DNA from 2 places in the Virgibacillus kimchii genome. Region 1 is predicted to be linked to the other one. Evidence: predicted binding sites of a transcription regulator. Region 1 holds the regulator's gene; the other holds the start of a gene.
The links. Region 1 encodes LexA, which represses DNA repair genes until DNA is damaged. Its sites were predicted from a motif close to CGAACATATGTTCG; they were not measured.
Positions count from the first base shown of each region.

Region 1 (7,941 bases):
ATTTGTGGATAATTGCTACGGTGAGTTTGTGGAAGAGAAAGAACCGCTGCATGCAGGTGCAGACATCATTGCGGGATCTCTGATTAAAAATCCGGGAGGGGGGATTGTTCGATCCGGTGGTTATATTTGCGGTAAAGAGGATCTTGTTCTTTCGTGTGCCAATAGATTAACCGCACCGGGTCTTGGCAAGGAAACCGGTGCAACGCTGGATACACTGCAGGAAATGTACCAGGGATTTTTCCTGGCTCCCCATATTGTGGGACAAGCCTGGAAGGGTGCAGTGTTTACAGCACGGCTGCTTGAATTGCTTGGCTATCAGACCAGCCCGCATTATCTGGAAAAAAGAACGGATTTAATACAGTCAGTGACTTTTCACAAAGCAGAAGAAATGATAGCTTTTTGCCAGGCAGTGCAACAAAATTCCCCTGTCAATTCATTTGTACAGCCATATCCCAGTCTCATGCCGGGATATGAAGATGAAGTTATTATGGCGGCAGGCACATTTATTCAGGGTTCCAGTATTGAATTATCCGCTGATGGGCCCATACGCCCCCCATACACTGCGTATGTACAAGGCGGATTAACATATGAGCATGTCAAAATTGCTTTATCAGAAGCAGTAAAGTCACTGCAAAAAAAAGATTACACTAATGAATAACGGGGTAAACAAAAAGGGTAGATAGAATCTATCCTTTTTTGTTTTATATTTATTTCCGTATCATTCCACAGAACATAGTTATGTATAAAAAAACACTTCATGTCAGAAAACCTTACATCATTCTTGACATGTTATATAACCTTACATTATAATGGTTACTATCTTAAAAACAGGGGAGGTCATGAGTTGAATGATCAGGAGCGGCGTTCCATGCCTCTTTTTGGGATTGGGATTGTAATGAAGCTGACAGAATTAACTGCCAGACAAATAAGGTATTACGAGAAACATGATTTAATTCATCCGGAGAGAACGGATGGCAATCAGCGGTTATTTTCATTTAATGATGTGGACCGGTTGCTGGAAATAAAAGACCTGTTGGAAAAAGGATTAAATATTGCCGGTATAAAGCTTATTTTGGCTGAGAAACAGGAAAACAAACAAACTAAAAAGAAAAAAAATATTACGAGAAAAGAACTGAAAGAATACTTGAAACAGGAATTGAATGAAACTGGCAGGTATGGCAAAACAAGCTTAAGGCAAGGGGAACTTTCAAGATTTTTCATACATTGATGTGTCATATATCTGTGTATGCTTCTGATATTCCTGCTAATTAACCTGGTTTACTAATAAACTTAGTTATATTGAGACTGGAACATAACTTAAAGACTCCAAGAATATTATAAAAAACTAAAAGCTCCGGGTATTTCCGGAACAGGAAATAGTTGCTTGGATTTTAATACGATAAGAATAATTATGTTTCCATCTCATTCATTTATAAACAATTATGTAGGAGGAGTTTAGATGGCAAAAAGCCTGACGAGAGAAGAAATATTGAAACAGATTGAAGAGGAAAACGTAAGGTTTATACGACTGCAATTTACAGACATGCTGGGTACGATTAAAAATGTGGAAATACCCCTCAGTCAATTGGATAAAGCTCTTGATAACAAAATGATGTTTGATGGTTCATCCATTGAAGGTTTTGTTCGTATTGAGGAATCCGATATGTACCTGTACCCTGACCTTGATTCATTCGTAGTATTTCCTTGGACTTCGGAAAAAGGGAAAGTGGCACGTTTTGTTTGTGATATATATAATCCGGATGGCACACCGTTTGAAGGCTGTCCACGCTATAACCTGAAAAGAAACCTTAAAAAAATGGAAGAGCTTGGTTTCGATGCCTTTAATATCGGAACTGAGCCTGAATTCTTTTTATTCAAACTGGATGAAAATGGAGAGCCTTCTCTTGAACTGAATGACCGGGGCGGATATTTTGATCTGGCACCTACGGATCTTGGAGAAAACTGCCGGAGGGATATTGTGCTGGAGCTGGAAGAGATGGGCTTTGAAATTGAAGCTTCCCACCACGAGGTTGCACCCGGCCAGCATGAGATAGATTTCAAGTATGCTGACGCTGTAAAGCACGCAGATGATATTCAAACATTTAAATTGGTTGTTAAAACTATTGCGAGAAAGCATAACCTCCATGCCACTTTTATGCCAAAACCTCTCTTTGGTGTGAATGGTTCGGGGATGCATGTAAACATGTCCCTTTTCAAAGATGGGGATAATATGTTTTTCGATGAAAATGGAGACCAGCAATTAAGTGAAACAGCTTATCAGTTTACGGCAGGGGTAATTAAGCATGCAACAAATTATACTGCAGTAACTAATCCTACCGTGAATTCCTATAAACGATTGGTTCCGGGCTATGAAGCACCTTCCTATGTGGCGTGGTCAACGGCGAACCGCAGTCCGTTGGTACGCATTCCATATTCTAGAGGGATCAGCACCAGAATCGAAGTGCGCAGTGTGGATCCATCCGCAAACCCATATTTGGCCATGGCTGTTCTGCTTGCATCCGGCTTAGATGGAATTAAAAATAAAATGACCCCGCCCCCGGCCGTGGATCAAAATATATACGTCATGTCGAAAAAAGAACGGGAAGAAAACGGGATTAAAAATCTGCCTCCGACACTCATGCTTGCATTGGAAGAGCTGGAAAAGGATGAATTAATTAAGGATGCGATGGGTGAACACTTATATGAACATTTTGTTGAAGCAAAAGAGATTGAATGGGACATGTTCAGAACAACCGTCCATCCATGGGAAAGAGAGCAGTATTTGAATTCCTATTAAGAAGGGTTTTCCCTTTTAATGAAAAACCGTCCTGTATCATAATCGATACAGGACGGTTTTTCATACCTGGAAATACTGGTCAATCGGCGTGCAAGTTTAATCAATGGTTCTATATAAACCGATTACTTTTCCCAGTATTGTAACATTATCATATATGAGCGGCTCCATCGTTGCATTTTCCGGTTCAAGCCGTATCTGATTTTTGTCCTTAAAGAAACGTTTCACAGTGGCTTCGTCATCATCTGTCATGGCAACAACAATATCATTGTTTTGCGCTGTGTTCTGCTGTTTCACGATGACCATGTCCCCATCCAATATACCTGCTTCTATCATACTCTCTCCTTCGATAACCAGGACGAAAATATTATCATCCGGATTACTTGTATGATCAGGGATCGGTAAAAACTCTTCAATATTTTCAACCGCAGTAATGGGAAGGCCTGCAGTAACCTTGCCGATTAAAGGTGCATACCGGGCTTTTTCCCTCGGAATGTCGCTTTCCCCTGTGGTGTCAAGTACTTCAATTGCCCGCGGTTTAGTTGGATCCCTTCTGATATACCCTTTTTCTTCCAGCCTGGAAAGATGTCCATGTACGGTAGAACTGGATGCAAGTCCAACCGCAAGTGCAATTTCCCTCACCGAGGGCGGGTATCCTTTTTCTTCAACCTGTTCTTTAATAAAATCCATGATTGCCTGCTGTCTTTTGGATAGCTTTGCTATTGTCATTTTGTTCGCTCCTCGCACTTAAAAATAGTTAATATAAGTCTATCATTTTTAATATAGTTAAGCAAACATTCGTTCTGAAAATTTGACAGCATTCTGTTTTCCTGAAATAATATATAATCGAACAAAAGTTCCCGGAGTGTGGGCCTCTGTCGGTATGGTTAACAGATGTTTAATCTGCAGATATTTTCTCACGTGGGAATGAAAGGAGTGTTAGAGGTGAAGGCAATTATTTACTGTCGCGTAAGTACTGATAAACAGGAACAGGAAACTTCCCTATCCAGACAAAGAGCTGAATTGACCAAGCTTGCCAAAAAATACGATTTTACTATCGCTGCAAGTATACAGGAGCAAAAGAGTGGTTATGAAATTGAACGGGAAGGCGTATTGAAAATGCTTGATATGTTTTCTGATCATAAGGCGGAATGTCTTTTAATTCAGGACGAAACGAGGCTTGGCAGAGGAAACACCAAGATTGCATTGTTTCACCAACTTAAAAAGCTTAACATTCCCATATATACAGCTATGACCGAAGATGAACTGGAATTATCGGAATCAGATTCTATGGTTTTGCAAATTATATCCATCGTGGAAGAATACCAGCGTAAACTGCATAATGCAAAGATCAAAAGAGGAATGAAAAAGGCGATTACAGAAGGTTATAACCCGGGAAAAAACTTATCTAACCTGACAAAAGCTCCGGGCAGGGAACGGGTCTCGTTTCCGATAGATGAAGTCATCCGTCTGCGGAATAAAAAGATGACTTTTGAAGAAATAACCATTACGTTAAATGGCATGGGCTATCATGTATCAAAGGCTACCGTCCACCGAAGATATAAAGAAGCCCAAAATACTTGATTCTTATAAATAAGAACGCTACATTAGAAAACAGGAACTAATGCTTTCCTGTTTTTTTTATGGTGGTATTTTTCCTGTCTTAGATGAATTACGAAGATCATGTAATAAATTTCAACTCCATTGGAGGGTGGTCCCATGCTATCAAAAGACAAATTGGAACGGATTAATTATCTTGCAAAGAAAGCAAAAGAAGAAGGATTGACTGAAAAAGAAAAACAAGAACAGAAAGAGTTGAGGGAAGCTTATTTAAAAAATGTGCGCAGTTCTTTTAAAAATCAGTTTAAAACCATGAAAGTCGTTGACCCTAAAGGCAATGATGTTACACCTCAAAAAGTAAAGGATATGCAAAAGAAAAATAGGGAAAATGAATAGTAGTAATTAGCGCGAACATTTTTTTATTTCATTATGGGCCCCTTATCTGTTTACTTGTTACAAGGTGTAATTCATTATAGAATAGAAGAGATTATTACTTTCGTTTAATTTGTGGAAGGAGTAAACAATATGTCGACAAATATTGAACAGTTATCCATTAATACGATACGAACTTTATCAATTGATGCTATTGAAAATGCAAATTCAGGCCATCCAGGTTTGCCTATGGGTGCTGCGCCCATGGCCTACACATTGTGGACAGAATTCATGAATCATAATCCGGCCAATTCCAAATGGTTCAACCGGGACCGCTTTGTCCTTTCAGCAGGTCATGGTTCCATGCTGCTTTACAGCTTATTGCATTTGTCAGGATACAATGTAACGATGGATGATATTAAAAATTTCCGACAGTGGGATTCCAAGACCCCCGGGCACCCTGAAGTGCACCACACAGATGGCGTTGAAGCAACTACAGGTCCATTGGGGCAGGGTATTGCCATGTCCGTAGGCATGGCAATGGCTGAGGCTCACCTTGCAGGTAAATTTAATCAGCCTGACTTATCCATTGTAGATCACTACACATTCGCACTGATCAGTGATGGCGATGTGATGGAAGGAATATCCCATGAAGCAGCTTCATTGGCGGGTCATCTTGGCTTGGGTAAATTAATTGCTTTATATGATTCAAACGACATTTCTTTAGATGGAGATTTAAATCGTTCCTTTTCTGAAAATACGGAGCAGCGGTTCAAGGCATATGGCTGGCAAGTATTGCGGGTAGAGGACGGAAATGACATTGAATCGATAAGAAATGCAATTAAAGAGGCAAAAGAAAACACGGATCAGCCGACACTGATCGAGGTTAAGACTGTGATCGGCTACGGTTCTCCGAATAAATCAGCATCGGCTGCATCCCACGGCGCTCCGCTTGGCGGCGATGAAGTTAAACTTACAAAAGAATATTATAAATGGACGCACAAAGATTTTCATGTACCGGAGGAAGTATATGCCGATTTTAAGGAAAAGATTGGAACGCCCGGTGCGAAAGCTGAAAATGACTGGAACGAACTTTTAAAAACCTATAAAGATAAATATCCTGAATCAGCAAGTGACTTCGAGCTTGCATTAAATGGAAAACTACCCGCCGATTGGGAGAAAGATCTTCCGGTTTTTGAACCTGGTGAGGATACTCTGGCAACAAGAGCGGCCTCCGGAAAAGTACTAAATGCAATAGCGGAATCCGTTCCAAACTTATTTGGAGGAAGCGCCGATTTAGCCGGCTCCAATAAAACATCGATAAATGATGAGGATGACTTTTCCCGTAAAAATTATGCGGGAAGAAATATCTGGTTCGGTGTAAGGGAACACGCTATGGGTGCTGCTTTAAACGGAATGGCTTTGCATGGAGGGCTAAATGTATATGCAGGTACATTCTTTGTTTTCAGTGATTATTTAAGACCGGCTGTGCGATTATCATCAATTATGGAAACACCGGTCACATACGTATTTACCCACGATTCCATTGCTGTTGGAGAAGACGGACCAACACATGAGCCAGTGGAACATTTGGCCGCATTGAGAGCAATGCCCGGATTATCGCTTATTCGTCCAGCTGACGGGAATGAAACACAGGCAGCCTGGCGCCTGTCTTTGGAATCAGAAAATCAGCCAACAGCCCTGGTATTGACCAGGCAAAATCTGCCGACACTTAAGGGAACAAAAGAGATGGCCTATGAAGGAGTTAAAAAGGGAGCATATGTGATTAGTAAATCCCAAAAAGAGGATCCGGATGCATTGTTAATAGCCACAGGTTCCGAGGTTCAACTGGCAGTGGAGGCACAGAAAGCATTAAGCGAGAAGGAAATTGAAGTCAATGTTATAAGCATGCCTTCGTGGGATCGTTTTTTAAAGCAGGATGAGTCTTATAAAAATGAGGTACTGCCTCCGCATATCAAAAAACGTTTAGCGATTGAAATGGCTTCCCCATTCGGATGGGAACGTTATGTGGGCGATGAAGGCAAAGTATTGGGTATAGATACTTTTGGCGCGTCCGCAAAAGGAGATAAAGTGATTGAAGAATATGGCTTTACAGTAGAAAATGTAGTGAAACACGTGGAGTCTCTTCTGAATTAATTAATAAAGATGGTTCCGCTCATCGGAACCATCTTTATTAGCAAACAGAACATAGCCTGCCTTCGACAAAATTCGTGGAGCGACAGGCGCCAACCGACAAAAGAAGTGGATGTTTTTTATGTAAAGTGACATTATTCTGAAATAGAGTACGTATAATAGAGGATAAAGGAGGAGATCTCTATGAATACGTATTCTATTTATTGGATTAAAGAAGAAATTGCAAACCATTATTTTCATAAAAGTGATATTTTATATCGTTTTCTCAGAAGTTATCAAAAGGATGATGCAAGAAAAGATCTAATTATGCAATTTGATTATATCACCCATAACTTTTCATATGAAAAGCTGATCAGCCATATGAAGGGATATTATAACAACACGAAAGCAATTGTACATATTGACGGATCACGTATAACTATATGTCAAAACGGAAGCTGTATTTCTTTACTTATAAGTAAAAAACATTTAAAATTTCGATGTGATGCATTACAGGATGCCGAACAATTACTGTTTCCGATGCTGCGGAGATACCAACGACTACTTTTTATAACAGGAAAAAAAGACTTTGGATGGATTTCTCCTGTATTGTATATGAATAAACAAGATATAAATCTCCTATTGTATTCCAACTCATGATTTACTATACTATATAGGGGTTAGCGAAAAAGAGACAACACGAAGGAGGAAAGCAGGGCATGAGCACGATTTGGGTTGTATTAATTGCTATCACAGCGTTACTGGCCGGTGTTGCTCTTGGGTTTTTTATTGCGAGAAAATATATGATGAACTATTTAAAAAAGAATCCGCCTATCAATGAGCAAATGCTCCGTACGTTAATGATGCAAATGGGACAGAAACCGTCACAAAAGAAAATCAACCAGATGATGCGGGCAATGAATAATCAGCAGGACAAATAGATGATTACTTACCCGTCATAATGCATAGCAATTATGAATAGATACCCCTTACATACTCTGTAAGGGGTAAAAGTGTATTCTTACGTTAAAAATCATGGTAACAGTGAAAGTTTCAGTTTATTGTCATATTCATTCCATGTA
Region 1 is NZ_AP043951.1:755,136-763,076, forward strand. It holds gene ACZ42C_RS03845 (methionine gamma-lyase family protein) at 1-658, shown strand, start outside; gene ACZ42C_RS03850 (MerR family transcriptional regulator) at 845-1,228, shown strand; gene glnA (type I glutamate--ammonia ligase) at 1,460-2,797, shown strand; gene lexA (transcriptional repressor LexA) at 2,894-3,517, opposite strand; gene ACZ42C_RS03865 (YneB family resolvase-like protein) at 3,740-4,378, shown strand; gene ACZ42C_RS03870 (DUF896 domain-containing protein) at 4,514-4,750, shown strand; gene tkt (transketolase) at 4,880-6,883, shown strand; gene sirA (sporulation inhibitor of replication protein SirA) at 7,064-7,519, shown strand; gene ACZ42C_RS03885 (YneF family protein) at 7,579-7,800, shown strand.

Region 2 (7,941 bases), 1.6 Mb from region 1:
ACCTATGAAGGACATTACAAAGTAGGGGTGCCTGTCACCTTAGGGCATGAATTTTCCGGCGTAGTCGTTGATGTCGGTGAAGGCGTAACTGAATTTAAACCGGGTGATCGTGTCACATCGGAAACAACTTTTTATATTTGCGGTGAATGTGAATATTGCCAGACGAAGGATTATAATTTATGTCCGTACCGTAAAGGGCTTGGAACCCAGCAGGACGGCGGGTTTGCCAAGTATTTGGTTGCCAGAAAAGACAGTGTGCACCATTTGCCGGAGAATGTGGACTTTCAATCAGCTTCCATGACAGAGCCACTTGCTTGTACACATCATGCAGCTGAAAAAGTGGATATTCATGATGGCGATCTTGCTATTGTGATCGGCCCGGGACCCATTGGCTTATTTATGGCCCAGGTTGCCAAAAGCCGCGGAGCAAAGGTGATGATTACCGGGTTGACGAACGATAAAATTCGTCTGGACAAAGCACTGGAACTTGGCATCGACCATGCAGTGGATACACAACAGGAAAATATAAAAGAGATCGTTAATGAGCTGACGGATGGCTATGGTGCAGATATCGTGTTTGAATGCTCCGGAGCAGTGCCGGCAGCAAGGCAGGGTCTCAGCCTGCTGCGGAAAAAAGGCCAATACTGCCAGGTCGGGCTATTTCCCGAGCCGGAAGTGAATTTTGATCTGGAGAAAATAATCCAGCGAGAAATCCGCGTCGTCGGAAGCAGAAGCCAAAAACCCGCCGATTGGGAACCATCCCTAGCGCTCATGAATAATGGAAAAGTAGACGCAAAATCACTCGTCACCCACGAATTCGACATCACCGAGTGGGACAAAGCATACGACGCCATCAAAAGCGGCCAAGCCATCAAAGTCCTCCTCACCCCAGTCGACTGAGCGGGGGTCGACTGAGCGGGGGTCAGACCCCCGCCGCGCTAAAGTGGTAACGCGTTAAAGTGGTAATGTAGTGGGGGTCAGACCCACACTGCTCTAAAGCGTTAAAGCGGACTTATATAAGGAGTGGATCAGTTTGGATAAGCAGAACCTTATTGACTTGATAGATTATACGCTGTTAAATCCGACGGCGACAAAAGAGGATATTACGAAGTTTTGCGAAGAGACGATTGAGCACGGTTTTAAAACTGTTTTTGTCAATCCTTATTACGTTTCCCACGCACATTCGCTCTTGTCCCCGCACGGCATCAAAGTCGGCGTTCCAATCGGTTTTTCCCTTGGTGGGGCCACAACTCATGTAAAAGTGGAGGAAACGAAGGAAGCAATCAAAAATGGTGCCGAAGAGATAGATATACTGATCAACCTGGGTGCGATGAAATCCGGCGAATACGATGTGGTAAATAATGATATTGCTGAGGTAGTGAAAGCCGCCAATGGCTTGACGACCAAAGTTATTATAGAAACCGCACTGCTGACGGATGAAGAAAAGGTAAAGGCAACCGAACTGATTATCGAAGCAGGTGCTGATTTTGTAAAGACAGCCACAGGGTTTAACGGTGGCGGTGCAACAGTTGAAGATGTAAAACTGTTGAAGTCAGTGGCCGGGGAAAAAATTGGCGTGAAAGCAGCCGGCGGTGTAAAAACCTATGATGACGCTGTAAAAATTGTCGAAGCCGGCGCAAGCAGAATTGGTGCGAGCGGTGCAGTTGCGATAGTAACAGGCGGAACTTCTACGGCTTCTTATTAATTATTAGTTGGAGATGGTAGTTAGTTATAACTCTCGAAGGCACACGGTGTTCTTATAGCTTGGAGTGTTTCCGCCGGAGGTAAGAGAAAAACATTCTCAATGCCCTGACGAGTGGGGGAGACACCGCTCAAGGTAACAGAGAAGCGATGTCAGTGCCCGCAAGAGTGGATATTCCGTGGAAAGGGTAACAGAGAAGCGATGTCAGTGCCCGCAAGAGCGGAATATCAGTGCAAAAGGTAACAGAGAAGCTGTGTCAGCGCCCGCAATAGTGGATATTCCGTGTAAAAGGTAACAGAGAAGCGATGTCAGTGCCCGTAAGAGTGGATATTCCGTGTGAAAGGTAACAGAGAAGCGATGTCAGTGCCCGTAAGAGTGGATATTCCGTGTGAAAGGTAACAGAGAAGCGATGTCAGTGCCCGCAAGAGCGGAATATCAGTGCAAAAGGTAACAGAGAAGCTGTGTCAGCGCCCGCAATAGTGGATATTCCGTGTAAAAGGTAACAGAGAAGCGGTGTCAGTGCCCGTAAGAGCGGAATATCAGTGCAAAAGGTAACAGAGAAGCGGTGTCAGTGCCCGTAAGAGCGGAATATCAGTGCAAAAGGTAACAGAGAAGCTGTGTCAGTGCCCGCAATAGTGGATATTCCGTGTGAAAGGTAACAGAGAAGCGGTGTCAGTGCCCGCAAGAGCGGAATATCAGTGCAAAAGGTAACAGAGAAGCGATGTCAGCGCCCGTAAGAGCGGAATATCAGTGCAAAAGGTAACAGAGAAGCTGTGTCAGTGCCCGCAAGAGCGGAATATCAGTGCAAAAGGTAACAGAGAAGCGGTGTCAGTGCCCGTAAGAGCGGAATATCAGTGCAAAAGGTAACCGAGAAGCGATGTCAGTGCCCGCAATAGTGGATTTTCAGCACAAAAGGTAACAGAGAAATTTTCTAAACACCCAAACTAACAAGGCAACACCACCATGTAACTCTGTGCACCCCTATGCCTAACCCGACTGAAGAAAAAGTTACGCAAACAATAAGTGTGAATCAAATATTCCTGTGAAATGAGGGAACCCAAATGATGGATACGTTTTTAGACTTTATGCTGGGACCAATGCGTGCGATATCTGATTTTTATTTTGAATATCAGGTGATTTTTAATACCATTATCGTCGGTCTTGTGGTGTTCAAACTCTTTTTTGGCAAAAAAAAAGTAAATCATCAGGAGGGCGATCCTAATCCGGTTCAAAAGTGAATCACTGGATCTGCCCCTGTGCTGCAACAGGAAGGATGTAATAAAATGAAGTCTTTGAAATTATATGGAAAACAGGATATTCGTTTTGAGGATGCAGAAAAACCGGTAGTGGAAAAGCCGGATGATGTGATTATAAAAGTGAAATCTGTGGGCATTTGCGGATCGGATATTTCCCGCTATAACAAGCTCGGGGCCTATGTGGAAGGAACGATTTTCGGACATGAATTTGCAGGCGAAGTTGTTGAGGTTGGCGAGGGAGTAACCACGGTTAAACCAGGTGACCGCATTGCCGGCTGCCCAGCATTTTACTGCGGAAAATGTGCAAGCTGCCAAAAAGGCGAAGTGGCACGCTGTGAAAACCTCCATGTCATGGGGGCCTACCACCCGGGAGCTTATGCGGAATATGCAAAGCTTCCGGAAGAAAATGTCGTACCAATCCCTGACAATGTTGACTTTGATACTGCTTCCATGGTGGAGCCATCCGCAGTGGTTGTCCATGGACTTTACCGCACCAGCATGCATCCCGGTGATGATGTTGCGGTGATGGGATGCGGAAACATCGGTCTCTTAGCGGTGCAATGGGCAAAAGTATTTGGCGCCAGAAGGGTGTTTGCCATTGATATAGATGACAGCAAGCTGGAAATTGCGAAAGAACTGGGTGCTGACGTACTGATCAATTCCAAAGAAAAACCCGCTCACGAGCAAATTCAGGAACATACGAATGGCCACGGTGTCGATCTTGCTATTGAATCAGCCGGATCCGCCATTACTTCCGCTCAGGTTTTTGCCCTGCCGAAAAAAGGCGGAGAAGTTGTATTTATGGGAATCCCTTATGCGGATATTCACATCGAACGGTTTTATTTTGAAAAAATTGTCCGCAACGAGCTGCGTGTACTCGGATCCTGGAATGCCATTTCATCGCCATTCCCCGGAAAAGAATGGACTGCTTCCGTGCATTATATGAGCACAGGTCAAATTAAAGTGGATCCAATCGTGACCCACTGCCTTTCACTCGAAGAAGGACCAGAAACGTTTGATAAAATTATTAACAGAAAAGAAAACTTTGGAAAAGTGTTGTTCCATCCGTAAAACAAAGGAACACTTCTTCAAGGTTTCGCGACACTCGAGGCACAATGAGCAGTTTCATTCACTCATTATGCCTTTTTTCCATTTTATCCAATTACCAAGATGAAAATTGTGGGCGGTTTATCCTTTGCAGTTAAAGAATTTTAATGGAAGAATCGTCCCAAAATTTCATATGATTTAACCTACGTTTAACCTTCGCTTGTTATCATCAGTTGGAATGTGAATTTAACAAGGGAGGTTACGTGATGGATATGTCTGTTTTGCAGCTGTTTCGGAAAACATTGCCTTTTTTTATCTCGCGCATTGTCATTTATGGCATTTTTACCTTGGCTGCATTTGTATTTCTTGGGATTATGGTAGGAATTGGATTCTTGCTTATAAGGATGTTCGGGGAAGCTTCAGGTGCTTTTATCATTCTTATGCTAATTTCTTTTGGAGTGGTGTACGGTGGCTTGAAGTTTTTGGAGCGGTACGTGCTGTATATGGTGAAGGTCGGCCATATTTCAGTTATTGTGGAATTACTGACCAGTGGCAAAGTGCCTGACGGAAAAGGGCAGATCACCTATGGAAAAGAGAAAGTGACGGAAAACTTTGGAACGGCCCACGTGGCATTCGTGCTGGATAAAATGGTGTATGCCGCTGTGAGGCAAATTCAGCGCTGGATCATACGCATTGGAAATTTTTTTAGCTTTATTCCCGGTTCAAAAAATATAATCGGAATCATAAATGCCATTATGTCTGTTGGGTTGAATTACATTGATGAGGCAATTGTAAGTTATATTTTTGTAAGGAAAAAACAAAATCCGGAAGAAAATGTATGGAAATCCGCCACAGATGGTGTTGTTCTTTACGGGCAAAGCTGGAAGGGTTTGTTGAAGACTGCGGCGGGAGCAGTTTTATTTATTTATATATTTAATATCGCCATCTTTCTTGGCTTTGCCATGACACTCATGTTTGTTTCCAGCCTGCTTTCCGCAAATGAACCGGGACTCGGATTTATGCTTGGCGCGCTCGCCCTGGTTGGCGCGTACGTGTTAACAACCGTACTGAAACGGGCGTTGCTGGACCCACTCGTCACGATTGCGATGATTCGTTCCTATCAAAAGAGTATCCAAAACCTGGAGCCGGCCATCGATATGCAACAAAAACTATTGGATGTTTCACCACGATTCAAAAAACTATTTAACAAAAGTAAAGAAGAAGAGGCAAAAACAGACGCCGTGTAAACAGAAGGACGGTTCTCCTATTGCGTGCGGTTTTCTGACAATCGTTAAACGCAAAGCAGGAGAGCCGTCGCTATGGGGGTTCAGTGGTCCTCTGATTCTCTAATAGCTTGAATTTTATCAGGTTCCCAACTTATTAATTTTGCTATTTTTTCATTGGAAAAGTTTTCTTTGATTAAATTTTTTGCAAGGACTATTTTCGCTTCTTCCATACCTTCCCTTCTACCTTCTTCTCTGCCTTTTTCTTTTCCTTGCTTAATTCCCTTCTCAATTCTTTCCTTCGCCAATCTTTCTATCATTCCATCTAAAGTAGGGGAATACATATCCCTATTGGTGGCATCCATTTGAATAAAGCCCTCCTTTCCTGCATGGTCAATCATTTCACCCATTAATTTTTCTTGGAGATCATCAGGGATTTTTAGCAATACATCAATAAAGTAAAATAATGCTTCCACGTATTTACGTGACTGCTTATCCTGACGGGAAGACCGTTTAAGTACCTGCTTCATTAGTTTTTGTTTAAATTTGTAGCGTTGCACTTCATCTTTCTTCGATTTATTTGCGCATTTTGCAGCAATTACTGCAGCCGCAAATGGATTGTCGGATTTCTGGAGCTCTTTTATCGTGTGATCACGAAATTTATATACATCATATTCATAAGTAAGGTTAGTTTTTTCGAAAGAATAGTGATAATAATCCGGGTAGGACGAGTTGGTTTCACTCTTATTAAGGCAATGGCATAGATTTCATGATCGAATTTGTCAAATATCCGATAAAAGTAACGAAACATACGTTTTGAGAAATCCTTGGTTACCTCGTCTTGAACCTCAACGTGAATTAAATCCCATTTTTCTGTGCCATTCTTTAAAGAAACTTTTACAATCTGATCTGAGTAATTTGTTCCTTCCAGGTTTTTAATAATTATTTTATGCAGCTCTTGTTTTAAGAATTCAGGCTCCTCAGCAAATGAGATCTGTGTATATAACTCAGGTGCGAAAAACTGCACAAACTCTTTAAATAACTTTTCAATTATATTTTTCCAAGCAGCATCATAGTTGGGTGGAGAAATTGATTTATAATCTGAAGGCTCCTCCAACACTAGTTCTACACTCATTATTATAACACACCCTTTATCAATTATATATCGATATTAACAGTATACACGAACAAACATTCTCAGTAAATGAATATTAAAACTATTTATTATCTCGCTTCATTTTAATTAGGTAAAGTTGTTCGGGTATCTTATAGGTGCGTGGATCATAGAGGCTTGAAAGTGGAAAGATAGACAGAAGGACGATTCTCCTGTTTCGGTTTTGTGGAAATTACAAAACGCGCAGTAGGAGAACCGTCATCATGGGAGATCAGCCCTTCATTATTTTCCCATGAAATTTTCTGTTTCGTGGCCCGTCAAATTCACAAAAATATACGCCTTGCCAGGTGCCAAGGACAAGCTCTCCACCGGAAATGACCAGTGTTTGTGCATGTCCCACCGTGCTCGTTTTCAAATGGGCAGCGGTGTTTCCCTCGGCATGTCTGTCTTTCGGATGATCCCACGGATATACTTCCTCCAAACGCATAAGCATGTCTGTTTTCACGTCCGGATCTGCATTTTCGTTTACCGTAATCCCAGCTGTGGTGTGAAGGGAGGAGACGACGAGAATGCCATGCTCCACCCCTGTTTCCTGAACCCATGTTTCGAGCTGAGCGGTTATATCAAGCACTTCCGCATGTTCGTTGGTGCGCAGGTGAAATGTTTTTTCCAAAATAGACATCCTTTCTTTTAAGAAAATACTATGTGTTATTTTGCCTGCATTTTAAAAAAGTAGATATTTATTATTTTATAACAGATAGGGTTTGGATTTTCAAAATCTCAGGATTCGCTCGACAGCAGGCGCAAATCGCTCGGGAACTTAAGTTTTCGCTCGACGGTAGTTGAAGATCGCTCGAAGACTCGAAATTTCGCTCGACGGTAGTTGAAGATCGCTCGAAGACTTAAAATTTCGCTCGACGGCAAGCGCAAATCGCTCGAAGACTTAAAATTTCGCTCGACGGCAAGCGCAAATCGCTCGAAGACTCGAAATTTCGCTCGACCTCAACCACAAATCGCTCGAAGACTCAACTTTTCACTCCAACCCAACTACTTTCACCCCAAAGAGAACTTCAGCCCATTCGCTGGAGTTTTCCTGTTAATCTATCAATCCTATTAATTAAACCGCTTAAACGCTTCCCTCACTTTTCACTGCAGCGCAAGAAGAAACGTCCCCGAGTTTCAATCAAAAACAATATACTTTTTTAATAATGCTACATTATTTAATACAGCTTTACATAACTGGTTCGTATACTTCTCCTCTGCCTTTACGAATAAAATGCTGAGTACAGCGTTTATCAAATCCGTATCGTTTATATTTTCTCTATAATAATCCCATGCTTCCTTCCGTATAACAAAGTAACGATTCGACTGGATGAGCCACCTCATCTTATCGTAATCTGAACAAGCATGAAAATCATCAAATCTTTCCTTATTTCTTTCCATCATTTCTTTCCTGAAATCCTTTAATTGTTTTAAACGCTTTTCAATATTGGGATGCAGACTATCCCCTTCTTTCCAGAGAACCAAATAATCCAAATCGCTTATCGTGTAATTTGCTGCAGGTTCCAAAGACTTCCCTTTTCCAATACGATCAGCCAT
Region 2 is NZ_AP043951.1:2,310,429-2,318,369, reverse strand. It holds gene ACZ42C_RS11270 (zinc-binding dehydrogenase) at 1-900, shown strand, start outside; gene deoC (deoxyribose-phosphate aldolase) at 1,034-1,705, shown strand; gene ACZ42C_RS11260 (hypothetical protein) at 2,764-2,940, shown strand; gene ACZ42C_RS11255 (galactitol-1-phosphate 5-dehydrogenase) at 2,986-4,029, shown strand; gene ACZ42C_RS11250 (hypothetical protein) at 4,272-5,252, shown strand; gene ACZ42C_RS11245 (hypothetical protein) at 5,333-5,704, opposite strand; gene ACZ42C_RS11240 (RpnC/YadD family protein) at 5,869-6,363, opposite strand; gene ACZ42C_RS11235 (secondary thiamine-phosphate synthase enzyme YjbQ) at 6,614-7,015, opposite strand; gene ACZ42C_RS11230 (hypothetical protein) at 7,522-7,941, opposite strand, start outside.
Region 2: a site for LexA is predicted at 6,413-6,426, ahead of ACZ42C_RS11240 (RpnC/YadD family protein). Genes of this name have one in related genera too.